Regions from separate parts of the Paenibacillus roseipurpureus genome, predicted to be linked through region 1. Evidence: a T-box and tRNA genes for the amino acid it is inferred to sense, from the RefSeq annotation. Region 1 holds a T-box; the other holds one or more tRNA genes.

Region 1 (7,011 bases):
TCCTAAACAATCAATCACTTCGGTCAAAACAGAGTGAACATCGATCTGCGCATGCAATTTCTTCGAAGCTTCGAACAGGATCGTGTGCTTCTTGGTTTCCGCTTCCCTAGCATGATGCAGCGTTTCCAAATGTACGTATCGGTTGTTTTCCGCGACGAAGCGAAGGGAGCTTTGAATCGAAAGTGCAAGACGGTATAACGTTTGCACAGTCTCATCCAAATTAGCAAGGGATTGGGTGAATAGTCCCAAATAAAAATGAATCTGATTTTGCGCATCAAAGACTGGCGTAACGCCAATTAGGTAAGGCTCAAATGCTTGCTCAGGACATTCGTTACCTGGCATATACAGCGCTTGTCTCTTATTCTTGCAATGATGGAACGGGTTATCTCCACACTTCTCTCTAAGCCAAGAGAAGCCAGTTTGTAAGTAATCTTGAATCGACGATGCTCCATTCGAACAGGCATCCACAACACACATTTGCGTATCTACGCAGATCAATGCGCTTTGTGGCGGCAGCATCATGGGGCCAAATTGATCTTGCCAGTTCGCGAAGGATTCCTGCAAACTTGGGATCGTCAACAATCCCTCGAATGGCAAGTTGCCAGAAAGTAAAAAACCTTGATGAAGAAACACTTCATAGTGTTCATGGCGGCTATGCTCTTTTATGCTGCGAAGTTCTCTCATAGGCTCTCCTTCACTCACACACAATAGTCCTTAAGTACCAAAATCAGAATTAGCTTCTTCTATCATACTATTTTTCCTTGTCTATTGCACGATATTTTACGTTGTTGCTTGCAAGATGAGACTTGACACTAGCCATAGTTTTTAATAAAATTAGAAGTCGAGTAACACCATGATTTCGGTGAATGCCATTTGTGATCACCCTCACTGCTTTTGCTCCTGCCAAGACAGCGGCTGAACTACTCTTGACAGGGAATCACATGTTGATTCGTAAGCAAAATCGGGCACTTGTCTTCACCCTGACATCTAGATGCTATTTACTAAACTAATTGTCATGAGAAGGAGTTTTCCCTAAATGTCACGTTATACAGGACCTAAATTTAAACTAAGCCGCCGCGTCGGTATTTCCTTGAGCGGTAACGGTAAAGACTTGAAACGCCCATTCCCTCCAGGTCAACACGGCCCAGGACAACGTAAAAAAATGAGCGGTTACGGCGTACAATTGAATGAGAAGCAGAAGCTTCGTCACATGTACGGCTTGAACGAAAAACAATTCCGCAACTTGTTCGACAAAGCTTCCAAGCTTAAAGGTATCGCGGGTGAGAACTTCATGGTCTTGCTTGAGAGCCGCCTTGACAACTTGGTTTACCGCCTTGGTCTAGCTAACTCCCGTGCTGGTGCACGTCAATTGGTTTCCCACGGTCACGTAACAGTTAACGGTAAAAAAGTAGACATCGCTTCCTACATCGTTTCCACTGGCGACGTTATCGCACTTCGCGAAAGAAGCAAAGGTCTTTCTTCCGTTAAAGAAGCTCTTGCAAACCGTAACCACCTTCCAACTTACCTTGAGTTCAACGACGCAAGCGTAGAAGGTAAATACATCCGTTTGCCAGAACGTTCCGAACTTCCACAAGAAATTGACGAGAAACAAATCGTCGAGTTCTACAGCCGTTAATAAGAGCAACCCCCTTAGGGAATTCCCTAAGGGGGTTTTTATGTTGGTATGCGGCTATGCCAGCTTCACTAGGTAGTAATTCTTTTTCCCGCGGCGAATAATGAGGTACGACTCGCCTAATCGGCCAAGCTGCCCAGCCGTCACTTCAAGATCTGTGACTTTCACGCCGTTGACGGACACCGCACCGCTTTCCAAATCTTGTCTAGCTTGACGCTTGGATGGCGCTGCACCAACGGAGATTAACAGGTCAATCAACGGCACATCTGCTTGTTCAAGTGTCGTGGACGGCACATCTTTAAACGCTTCCTCAATTTCTGCGCGCGTTAGCTCTTGGAGATTCCCGCTGAATAGCGCTGAAGTAATGTTAAGCGCACTTTCTAATGCCTCTTCCCCATGCACCAATTGCGTTACCTCACGAGCCAGCAATTTCTGAGCTTCACGCTTCTCAGGCTGAGCTTGCACTTCACCTTCTAGACGCTCAATTTCTTCATGGCTGATGAAGGTGAAATATTTCAAGAAACGAATCACATCATTGTCAGCTGTGCCCAGCCAAAATTGGTAGAACTGATACGGGGATGTTTTGGTTGCATCCAACCAGATCGCGCCGCCTTCAGTTTTCCCAAACTTCTGCCCATCGCTCTTCGTTACAAGCGGCAACGTCACACCAAAGGCACGACGGTCCGTCGATTTGCCAATCAGCTCCAGCCCCGCTGTAATATTCCCCCACTGATCGCTGCCCCCGATTTGCAAGGAACAATTTTTCGTTTCGCTCAATTTCAAGAAATCGTAAGATTGCAGAATCATGTAGCTGAATTCAGTAAAGGAAATTCCTTTCGTAATCCGGGAATCTACAGAATCCTTCGCGAGCATGTAGTTCACAGTAAAGTTTTTACCCACATCACGTAGAAACTCGATGACATTCAAGGAACCAAGCCAATCGTAATTGTTGACCAATTCAGCACTGTTTTCAATGTTTCTTGAGAAGTCGAGAAAACGGGATAGTTGATTTTTAATGCTTTGCGACCACGCCTCAACGACCTCAGGGCCATTCAGCGTTCTTTCATTCGCTTTTCCGCTTGGATCGCCAATAAGTCCCGTCCCGCCGCCAACAAGCGCCAAAGGAATGTGACCAGCAAGCTGGAACCGTCTCAATGTTAAAATAGGCAGAAGTGAGCCGATGTGCAGGCTATCCGCCGTAGGGTCAAAGCCGCAGTACAGAACGACACGCTCTTCGCTCAACTTCTTGTCTAAGCCTTCTCTGTCTGTGATTTGATGAAGCAAGCCACGAAATTCAAGATCCTTCAAGATACTCATAATCATCCATCCTTTTTCTAAAATAAAAATACAAAAAAGCCTTCTTATCCACAAGGGACGAGAAGACTAGCTCGCGGTACCACCCTAATTAAAACAGCGCCTACGTATTTCTATACCAGAAGGGATCGACGTAATGTGCTGTTTTCACTCAACAACCGATAACGAGGTTTAATCGGCAAACACTACTGATACAGGCATGCCTGTACGTTCCCATTCGCTGCTCAAGACCGTAATTCACTAACTTGCAGGTACCGGTTCTCACCCACCACCGGCTCTCTGAAAGCAACCACAAGCTACCTACTGCTGATCCATCTTCGCATTTGTAAAAGTTATAACATAGGTTTCAACAGCTTGTCAAACGTCTGCCACACCTTTCTCTCGTCTGAATTACCGCAAAAGTTGCAAATATGGTATACTATGAGGGTTCATGTAAGGAGGATATTGGAACTTATGCGCAATTTTTTCGCGAAATGGAATCAACCTTGGGTTAGAACAACGTTAAAAGTTACTGGGATTACCTTAAAATGGGCTGTTATCTGCGCTTTTCTGGCTGGCCTGCTAGGTGGTTCTGCCGCTTTTGGATATGTAAGTGCACTTGTAAAGAAAGATCCAATCCGAAGCGAGGAAGCCATACGCCAACAGATGCAAGAAAACGCGATTACCGGGTTCGCTTATTTCAATGATGATTCGGTTATCGGTCAATTACGGACCGAGGAAGATCGACGGCTTGCCAAACTAGACGACATCCCTCAAATTTTGCTAGATGCGGTGCTTTCTATTGAAGACACTGACTTCTACAACCATCGCGGGATCGATTTCCGCGGACTTTACCGCGCTGTGACGCAGAAGCTTCTGAATGAAGACGTGCAAACGGGCGGCAGTACCATTACTCAACAGTTGGCTCGACGCGTCTTCCTAACATTAGATCGGGACGATGGTCGTAAAGCAAGGGAATTACTACTGGCACTGCGTATGGAACGCATCATGTCTAAGGATGAAATTTTGCTCGCCTATCTGAACAAGATCCCTTATGGGAACGGAGCGACGGGTTACAATCTGTACGGCATTAAAGCGGCAGCCAAAGGGATTTTCAACATTGATGACTTGGAAAAGCTAAACATTGCGCAAGCAGCTTATCTAGCTGGACTACCGCAATCCCCTTCACAGTACTCGGCGTTTACGAGCAAACCTTCCTTCGATGAGGAAGGCTACAAGAAAGCTGTTGCTCGTCAGCAGTTAGTTCTTAAACGGATGCTTGAAGAAAACAAAATTACGAACGATCAGTATCAAACAGCACTTAAATTTGATCTGAAAGCGGCTATGCCAGCAGCGGCTCAAAAAGCGTACACCACTTATCCGTATCTGATGATTGAAACGGAACAGGAAGCTGCCGAAATCCTATTGAAAATTCAGCGACCTGAGTTAGATCCGAAAACGAACGCAACCGCTTATAATGATGCATTGAAAAATATACATACGCAATTGTTACGCGGCGGCTACCAAATTTACACAACCATTGATAAAACGATCTATGACAGTATGCATGAAATTTCAAGCAACGAGAAGAATTTCGCCCCAACGGATGAGAAAAAAGGCGGCATTGAACAAGTTGGCGCCATCATGATTGATTCCAAAACAGGCGCGATCAAAGGAATGATTGAAGGTCGTGACTTCTTCGACGAACAATTGAATCACGCAACGCAAGCCTACAGACAGCCTGGATCTACAATGAAGCCTATCGCAGCTTACATTCCAGCTCTCGAGAAAGGCGCAATTCAGCCAGGAAGTACCGTAGATGATATCCCGATCATTTTGAAAGACGGCGTGAAAGGTTTCCATTTGCCTGAGAACTGGGATCATAAATTCCATGGATTAATGACCGCACGGAAAGCTTTGAATCAGTCCTACAACATTCCAGCTATCGATATTTTCCTGAATAAAGTCGGTATTGGCCCAGCATGGGACTTTGTGAAGAAGCTTGGCATCACGTCACTAACGAAAGCAGACAACGTCGCTCAGACTGGTGTAATCGGAGGGCTGGAACGAGGAACATCTGTGAAGGAAATGGCTGGCGCCTATGCGTCTATTCCGAATAAAGGCGTGTTCAATGAAACGTACTTAATTCGTGAAATTAAAGATTCGAACGGCAAGACCATTTATGCACATGAACAAAAGCCGCAGACGGTTTACTCGCCGCAAACAGCTTACCTCATTACTGATATGATGAAAACGGTCGTTAAAGAAGGTACTGCCACTGATCTGATGGCCAAATTCAAATCATATGGCAAAATTGAAATTTCGGGTAAAACGGGATCAACACAAGATGATGCAGATGCTTGGTTCATGGGCTTCACCCCTGATATTACAGTTGGCGTGTGGATCGGTTATGATCAGCCAATATATAAATTGTCTACGGCAACATTAGTAAGTCCTACATTCGGATCAACGAAACAAACGTATCACGCCAAAGATATTTGGGCGCTGATCATGAACAAAACAATCGAGAAAAAGCCTGAACTCTTCCCGAACAAAACGTTTGCGAAGCCAGATGGCATCGTATCAGCAACGGTCTCCAGCTTATCTGGTCTACTGCCGAGCGAATTAACTACAAGCTCCGATCATCTCGTAACGGATATTTTCAACAAGAAGTATTTGCCAACCGAAACCGATAACGTGATGGTCAAAATGAAAATTAGCTCGTTTAACGGATTGAACTACATGGCGCAAGAAAGCACACCAGCTGACTTCGTACAAGAGAAAGTCGTGATCAAACGTCAGAAATCGATTACGCAGTTGTTGAAAGAAATCGACGAAGCGATGCTAAAGCTGCCTGAGAAAAACAGAAAGCCCATCGAATTCTACAAACCAACCGATTATGACGACGATGCTCCTGCTGATCCAGATCCTCGGGTCGATGACGGCAAAGTGCCTCCTGCTCCAACCAATGTCGCCATGACCAAATCAGGTGATACAGCGACGATCACATTCCAACCGAATGCGGATGCCGATATTGTGGGCTATCGGATTTATCGCTCCGATAATAATGGCAAATTCATGCTTCTGGGAGGCAAAGTTGTGCTTGCTGGAGCTGAAGCCAAATTCGTGGATCAGCCTCAAGCGACTAACCTAATTACAGGGTATTATGTAACGGCTGTCGATGTCGCTGGCAAAGAATCAACGCCGAGTCGCTCCACTTACTCAGATGGAAGCTCGCTAGATTCACTCATCATCCCTGGGATCGATGGAAGCGGAAACTTGCTGCCAGGCGCATCAGCGCCGCCAACAGGCACGAATAATGGCGGAGGTACAAGTACAAGTACATCCAAACCAACGGCTAAGGATGCGCCAGCAGCCCCAACAGGCATTAAGGCGAAAGCTGATGGCGCAAGCCTCGTCTTGACCTGGAAAGCCAACGACGCGAAGGATAAGGTGAAGCAATATGTCGTTTACTTCAGCGACAAAGAAAAAGGCACCTATACGAAACTCGGAACTGTCGAAAACGGAACAGAGTATCACTACTACGCAGCGGCCTATAATGGGTACTACAAAATAACAGCAATTAATGACGCAGGCGAGTCCAAATATTCTGCTACAATCGCTTATAATCACTAATAGAAAAAGCTCCCTCTACACCATAACGGTGTAAATGGAGCTTTTTTACTTAGTCTTCGATTGTCGATAAATCGCCTGTCGGCAAGTTAAGCTCCCACGCTTTCAGAACGCGGCGCATAATCTTACCACTGCGTGTCTTCGGCAGCTTATCTTTAAATTCGATCTCGCGCGGTGCAGCGTGCGCGGAAAGACCTTCTTTCACAAACTTGGAAATCTCCGCTTTCAGCTCATCCGAAGGTACGAAGCCTTCACGCAACGCGATAAACGCTTTAATGATTTCTCCACGCATCGGATCCGGCTTACCAATTACGCCTGCTTCCGCTACAGCTGGATGCTCAACAAGCTTGCTCTCGACCTCAAAAGGACCTACGCGCTCACCTGCTGTGTTAATCACGTCATCCACACGGCCTTGGAACCAGAAATAACCATCTTCGTCCTGGTAAGCGGAA
Region 2 (7,011 bases), 1.3 Mb from region 1:
ATAGAAGGTAAAAGCCCTGTAGCCAAAATCGAACGTATGCCTAGAGGTATCCTGAGTACGGCGGGTCACGTGAAACCCCGTCGGAATCTGGCAGGACCATCTGCCAAGGCTAAATACTCCCTAGTGACCGATAGTGAAGCAGTACCGTGAGGGAAAGGTGAAAAGCACCGCGGAAGCGGAGTGAAAAAGAACCTGAAACCGTGTGCTTACAAAAAGTCAGAGCCCTCTATATGGGTGATGGCGTGCCTTTTGTAGAATGAACCGGCGAGTTACGTTCCCGTGCGAGGTTAAGTTGAAAAGACGGAGCCGCAGCGAAAGCGAGTCTGAATAGGGCGCTTTAGTACGTGGACGTAGACCCGAAACCGTGTGATCTACCCCTGTCCAGGGTGAAGGTGAGGTAACACTCACTGGAGGCCCGAACCCACGAATGTTGAAAAATTCGGGGATGAGGTGGGGGTAGCGGAGAAATTCCAATCGAACTCGGAGATAGCTGGTTCTCCCCGAAATAGCTTTAGGGCTAGCCTCGGATGTTGTGAGTTGTGGAGGTAAAGCACTGATTGGGTGCGGGGCCCGCCAAGGGTTACCAAGTCCAGTCAAACTCTGAATGCCACAAACTTAAGTCCGGGAGTCAGACAGTGAGTGCTAAGATCCATTGTCAAAAGGGAAACAGCCCAGACCATCAGCTAAGGTCCCCAAGTGTGTGTTAAGTGGGAAAGGATGTGGAGTTGCACAGACAACCAGGATGTTGGCTTAGAAGCAGCCACCATTGAAAGAGTGCGTAATAGCTCACTGGTCGAGTGACTCTGCGCCGAAAATGTAACGGGGCTAAACACGCCACCGAAGCTATGGCTTGCACTTGTGTGCATGGGTAGGGGAGCGTTGTGTATACATTGAATTCTGACCGTAAGGACAGGTGGAGCGTACACAAGTGAGAATGCCGGTATAAGTAACGAAAAGATCAGTGAGAATCTGATCCGCCGAAAACCTAAGGGTTCCTGAGGAAGGCTCGTCCGCTCAGGGTAAGTCGGGACCTAAGGCGAGGCCGAAAGGCGTAGTCGATGGACAACAGGTGGAAATTCCTGTACCACCGTAGCCGTTATGAGCAATGGAGTGACGCAGAAGGATAGTGACGCGAGCTGATGGATGCTCGTCCAAGCAGTGAGGCTGGTTAGTAGGCAAATCCGCTAACCGTAAGGCTGGGCTGTGATGGGGAGGGAAACTTAAGTACCGAAGGTCATGATTTCACACTGCCAAGAAAAGCTTCTAGCCAGGCGAAGGTGCCCGTACCGCAAACCGACACAGGTGGGTGAGAAGAGAATTCTAAGGCGCGCGGAAGAACTCTCGTTAAGGAACTCGGCAAAATGACCCCGTAACTTCGGGAGAAGGGGTGCCTCGGTAGGGTGAATAGCCCGAGGGGGCCGCAGTGAAAAGGCCCAAGCGACTGTTTAGCAAAAACACAGGTCTGTGCGAAGCCGCAAGGCGAAGTATACGGGCTGACGCCTGCCCGGTGCTGGAAGGTTAAGAGGAGTGGTTAGGGGGCAACCCCGAAGCTATGAATTGAAGCCCCAGTAAACGGCGGCCGTAACTATAACGGTCCTAAGGTAGCGAAATTCCTTGTCAGGTAAATTCTGACCCGCACGAATGGCGTAACGACTTGGGCGCTGTCTCAACGAGAGATCCGGTGAAATTTTAATACCTGTGAAGATGCAGGTTACCCGCGACAAGACGGAAAGACCCCATGGAGCTTTACTGCAGCTTGATATTGGACTTTGGTACGATCTGTACAGGATAGGTGGGAGCCTTAGAAGCCTGAGCGCCAGCTTGGGTGGAGGCGCCGTTGGGATACCACCCTGATCGTATCGGAGTTCTAACCTGGTACCGTGAACCGGTATGGGGACAGTGTCAGGTGGGCAGTTTGACTGGGGCGGTCGCCTCCTAAAATGTAACGGAGGCGTTTAAAGGTTCCCTCAGAATGGTTGGAAATCATTCGCAGAGTGCAAAGGCATAAGGGAGCTTGACTGCGAGACCTACAAGTCGAGCAGGGACGAAAGTCGGACTTAGTGATCCGGTGGTACCGAATGGAAGGGCCATCGCTCAACGGATAAAAGCTACCCTGGGGATAACAGGCTTATCTCCCCCAAGAGTCCACATCGACGGGGAGGTTTGGCACCTCGATGTCGGCTCATCGCATCCTGGGGCTGAAGTAGGTCCCAAGGGTTGGGCTGTTCGCCCATTAAAGCGGTACGCGAGCTGGGTTCAGAACGTCGTGAGACAGTTCGGTCCCTATCTGTCGCGGGCGTAGGAAATTTGAGAGGAGCTGTCCTTAGTACGAGAGGACCGGGATGGACGTACCGCTGGTGTACCAGTTGTCTCGCCAGAGGCATCGCTGGGTAGCTATGTACGGAGGGGATAAGCGCTGAAAGCATCTAAGCGCGAAGCCCCCCTCAAGATGAGATTTCCCAGTATGTAAGACCCCTTGTAGACGACGAGGTTGATAGGTTCGAGGTGGAAGTGCGGTAACGTATGCAGCTGACGAATACTAATCGGTCGAGGGCTTAACCTAATATAGGGATCTTTTGACGAAGTCAAAAGTCTCTCAGCTTTATAGGGATCTTTTAGCGGAGCTAAAAGTCTCTCAGCTTTAAACCTTAATGTAATTACTTTACAAAGTTTCGTATCTAGTTTTCAGGGTGCAAGTCAACCTGAATTGCTTTATAGTTGTTTCTATTCCCTGATAGCTCAGTTGGTAGAGCACTCGACTGTTAATCGAGTTGTCACAGGTTCGAGTCCTGTTCGGGGAGCCATATGGAGAGGTGTCCGAGCTGGCCGAAGGAGCACGATTGGAAATCGTGTAGGCGTCACAAGCGTCTCGAGGGTTCGAATCCCTCTCTCTCCGCCATAATTTATCTTTCAAGGCCCGTTGGTCAAGTGGTTAAGACACCTCCCTTTCACGGAGGTAACAGGGGTTCGAGTCCCCTACGGGTCACCATTTTAAGTTTTAACATGGAGGCTTAGCTCAGCTGGGAGAGCATCTGCCTTACAAGCAGAGGGTCGGCGGTTCGATCCCGTCAGCCTCCATCATGTTTCTTTTGTAAGACTTGCTTTAGAAGGAAACGTGACTTATACTTAATGACGCGGGGTGGAGCAGCTCGGTAGCTCGTCGGGCTCATAACCCGAAGGCCGCAGGTTCAAATCCTGCCCCCGCAACCAAATAATGTGGAGCTGTGGTGTAGTGGCCTAACATGCCTGCCTGTCACGCAGGAGACCGCGGGTTCGAATCCCGTCAGCTCCGCCATTATGTTTCAATCAATCAAGTAAGGCTTTGTAGCTCAGTCGGTAGAGCAGAGGACTGAAAATCCTCGTGTCGGCGGTTCGATTCCGTCCAAAGCCACCATTTCTAAACTAAATAAGCCGTTGTAGCTCAACTGGTAGAGCAACTGACTTGTAATCAGTAGGTTGGGGGTTCAAGTCCTCTCGACGGCACCATTGCTTTGTGGAGGCTTAGTGAAGTGGCTAAACACGGCAGACTGTAAATCTGCTCTCTTCGAGTTCGGTGGTTCGAATCCATCAGCCTCCATTTTCCTTACCTTAGGGGCATAGTTTAAGGGTAGAACAAAGGTCTCCAAAACCTTTGGTGTGGGTTCAATTCCTGCTGCCCCTGCCAATTTGTAACAAACTTAATATTGTGGCGGTCGTGGCGAAGGGGTTAACGCACCGGTTTGTGGATCCGGCATTCGCGGGTTCAAGTCCCGTCGTCCGCCCATTATTACCAAAGCAACATAATGGGGATTAGCCAAGCGGTAAGGCAACGGACTTTGACTCCGTCATGCCAAGGTTCAAATCCTTGATCCCCAGTTTTATATGCGGAAGTGGCTCAGCGGTAGAGCATCGCCTTGCCAAGGCGAGGGTCGCGGGTTCGATCCCCGTCTTCCGCTCCATTATTACTAAGGCGCCATAGCCAAGTGGTAAGGCAGAGCTCTGCAAAAGCTTTACCCCCAGTTCGAATCTGGGTGGCGCCTCCACAAATGAATTGGCCGGAGTGGCGGAATCGGCAGACGCACAGGACTTAAAATCCTGCGGTAGGTGACTACCGTACCAGTTCAAGTCTGGTCTTCGGCACCATTGTTTTACTAACTTGATATGCCGGCATGGCGGAATGGCAGACGCGCTCGACTCAAAATCGAGTCCGAAAGGGTGGAGGTTCGAGTCCTCTTGCCGGTATAACGAAAAAAGAAGCTCATGAAATCATCTGATTTCATGAGCTTCTTTTTTGTGCTTTAACGTGTAAACACAACAAGAGTATCTAAAGTGCTATGTATATGTAGGAAACAGATAGTAAAATATGTAGGGGATGTTTACAATGAGAGTTCATACCCAATATGACAATTGAGGCGGGGTCTTTTTGAATATTGTGAATTCAGTCCGATTTAAAATTTTTATTGGTTTCGTGTTGGTTGTGGGGCCTTTGGTCTTATTTCTTATATTTAATAATGTGTATTCGATGAATGTGGTTCGGGATCAAATTTCGCAAAACTATGGCAAGCTTCTTCATCAATATGTGGAGGATACGGATAATACTCTTAAGGAGTTTGATAACTACTTATTTCATCTCTACAGCGATCCCGATGTTATTAATATGAACCTGTACGCGTTGGAAACAGATGATTATGTGTTAGCTAAGCAACGTTTATTCAATAAGCTGACGAGGCAAATGGATATATACAATATGATAAATACGTTTTTTATTTACTCGAATTCAACAGGAGATCTGCTCGTATCGACGCGAGAGAACACCTATTACTATGACCGCGTACAAACGGTGAAGGAGTTCATTGAGCAGAATACGTTGTCGCGCCCAAATGAGCGCTCGAATGGTAATTGGCTTATTATGAACGGGGCGAATGGTGACCATTATTTGATGAAAATTAATAAGGATTTGGGTGCTGATCTCAGCGGGGGCATCCTGATCAAGATGAGCACCTTGGTGGAACCGCTGAGTAAATGGAACACGGGCGAAGGCGGAGGCACGATCGTGGTTTCGCCAGAGGGCAAGATTTTGACGACTGCTTATTTTCCTGAGCAGCGGTATAACCGTATAAGTGATCAGATATCACCCGAAAAATCAGGATTTCAAATTGTGAAGGAGAGGGAGATCGATCAGCAGTTTTTGATTGTGAGAGAGGCTTCCTCTCACGCAGCACTGGATTTCGAGCTCATTATCGCGGAGAAAAACATGTTGCAGAATCTGCCTTATTTGCAGATGCTGATTTATTTTCTGCCACTAGGCGGGGCCTTCGTGCTAGGGATCTATCTGTTGTATGTGCAGCGGATTCTGTTCAAACCATTAATGCAATTGATTCGAGGGATGAGAAAGATTGCTCAGGGTGATTTGTCGACTCGTTTGCACCAAGGGAGCTCGACCGAGTTTGCGTTTCTCATTGCAACGTTTAACAACATGGTGGATCAGATTGAGAATTTAAAGATATCCGTTTACGAGGAGAAACTTCGGGTTCAGCAAGCGGAATTCAAGCATCTGCAGGTGCAAATCAATCCGCATTTTTATATGAATAGTCTTAACATTATTTACAATCTCGCGGCGCTGAAAGATACGAAATCGGTGCAGAAAATGTCTCTGCATTTGGCGGAGTATTTCCGATTTATTATGCGCACGAATCGTACGACGATGACGTTGAAGGATGAAATTGAGCATATCCGCAATTATTTGGAGATTCAAGTGATGCGATACCCAGATCATTTGAAATTCGATCTTAGCATAGGTGATACATATAGCAAATATGAGATTCCGCCGCTTATTGTTCAACCTTTTGTGGAGAATGCGGTGATTCATGGATTTACGAAGCAGTATGGGATGTTTGAAATTGTGGTGAGCGCGGATCAGGACCCCGAAGCACCAGAGGAATTTTTCCTTCTGTCCATTCGTGACAATGGAGAGGGCTTTTCGCCTGACATGCTGCAGCAACTGAATTCTGAGCAGTATTTAGAGCAATCCGGGGATGAGCATCTCGGGATTTGGAATGTTCGGCATCGATTGCATATGAATTATGGAAACAGGGTAGCTCTAAGATTTTCGAATAGACCGGAAAGAGGGGCGTTAGTCCAAATCAGGCTGCCGCTTCATACCCCCATGACGGAAGGGACGGATCAGGATGGTTAATTTATTAGTTGTGGATGACGAGAAAATTGCAGTCAAAGGCATTACAGTGGGCATTGATTGGGAGCCTCTATCGATCGGGCAAATTTTTGAAGCGCTGGATGTGATGGAAGCCAAGCAAATACTAACCGATCATCGCATTGACATTATGATATCAGATATTGAAATGCCAGGGGCCAATGGGCTGCAGCTGCAAGAATGGGTGCGAGTAAACTCTCCGCATACGGAGACCATTTTCTTGACGGGGCATGCCAACTTTGAGTATGCGCAGCAGGCCATTCGGCTTGGAAGCTTTGATTATGTACTAAAGCCTGTGGATCATGATCGCTTACAGGAGATTGTTAAGCAGGCGATTGAGAAAATTCAAGAGGATCAGCAGCAGTTGGATTTTCATGAGACATATAAGATGTATTACAGTCATTGGGTGAATGAGCTGCCGACTCTAGTAGAGAAGTTCTGGCAGGAGCTACTCAACGGAAAAATCCCCGCGAATGAGGAGCGGTTGACTCGTCATTTTCAGATGTACGATATCCCCTTGCAATTGTCTAGCACGGTCTTACCGATTCTGATCAGTGTCGAGCAGTGGAAGGAAGAGCTGAACGCACGCGATGAGGAGATCATGGAATATGCGATCCGCAAAGCCGCGACGGAGATTATTGTTGTCGATCAGCCAGGCTGCGTTATTCAAGAAAATGGGTCTACGCTTGTTTTGCTTTATTTTGCTGAGGGCAGTGAGCCATCGCAGTCGGAGCTTAAAGGAAAATGTGAAGCTTACATTAGCGCATGTCATCGTTATTTCCAGTGCAGCTTGTCCTGTTACCTAGGTGAGAAGACACCGC

What was found. The T-box of region 1 lies ahead of tyrS (tyrosine--tRNA ligase). A T-box ahead of a tRNA ligase gene usually reads a tRNA of that ligase, here a tRNA-Tyr.
Region 2: it encodes a tRNA-Tyr, which carries the amino acid that the T-box ahead of tyrS (tyrosine--tRNA ligase) is inferred to sense. The anticodon was not compared.

What each region holds. Positions count from the first base shown of each region.
Region 1 is NZ_CP130319.1:2,467,428-2,474,438, reverse strand. It holds gene MJB10_RS10770 (diguanylate cyclase domain-containing protein) at 1-684, opposite strand, end outside; gene rpsD (30S ribosomal protein S4) at 1,037-1,636, shown strand; gene tyrS (tyrosine--tRNA ligase) at 1,691-2,950, opposite strand; T-box leader at 3,001-3,274, opposite strand; gene MJB10_RS10755 (transglycosylase domain-containing protein) at 3,401-6,562, shown strand; gene acsA (acetate--CoA ligase) at 6,612-7,011, opposite strand, start outside.
Region 2 is NZ_CP130319.1:1,135,690-1,142,700, forward strand. It holds rRNA gene MJB10_RS05110 (23S ribosomal RNA) at 1-2,563, shown strand, start outside; tRNA gene MJB10_RS05115 (tRNA-Asn) at 2,729-2,804, shown strand; tRNA gene MJB10_RS05120 (tRNA-Ser) at 2,808-2,899, shown strand; tRNA gene MJB10_RS05125 (tRNA-Glu) at 2,915-2,989, shown strand; tRNA gene MJB10_RS05130 (tRNA-Val) at 3,006-3,078, shown strand; tRNA gene MJB10_RS05135 (tRNA-Met) at 3,134-3,210, shown strand; tRNA gene MJB10_RS05140 (tRNA-Asp) at 3,219-3,295, shown strand; tRNA gene MJB10_RS05145 (tRNA-Phe) at 3,319-3,394, shown strand; tRNA gene MJB10_RS05150 (tRNA-Thr) at 3,411-3,486, shown strand; tRNA gene MJB10_RS05155 (tRNA-Tyr) at 3,496-3,577, shown strand; tRNA gene MJB10_RS05160 (tRNA-Trp) at 3,591-3,664, shown strand; tRNA gene MJB10_RS05165 (tRNA-His) at 3,689-3,761, shown strand; tRNA gene MJB10_RS05170 (tRNA-Gln) at 3,784-3,855, shown strand; tRNA gene MJB10_RS05175 (tRNA-Gly) at 3,864-3,938, shown strand; tRNA gene MJB10_RS05180 (tRNA-Cys) at 3,949-4,022, shown strand; tRNA gene MJB10_RS05185 (tRNA-Leu) at 4,034-4,122, shown strand; tRNA gene MJB10_RS05190 (tRNA-Leu) at 4,143-4,221, shown strand; gene MJB10_RS05195 (sensor histidine kinase) at 4,412-6,175, shown strand; gene MJB10_RS05200 (response regulator transcription factor) at 6,168-7,011, shown strand, end outside.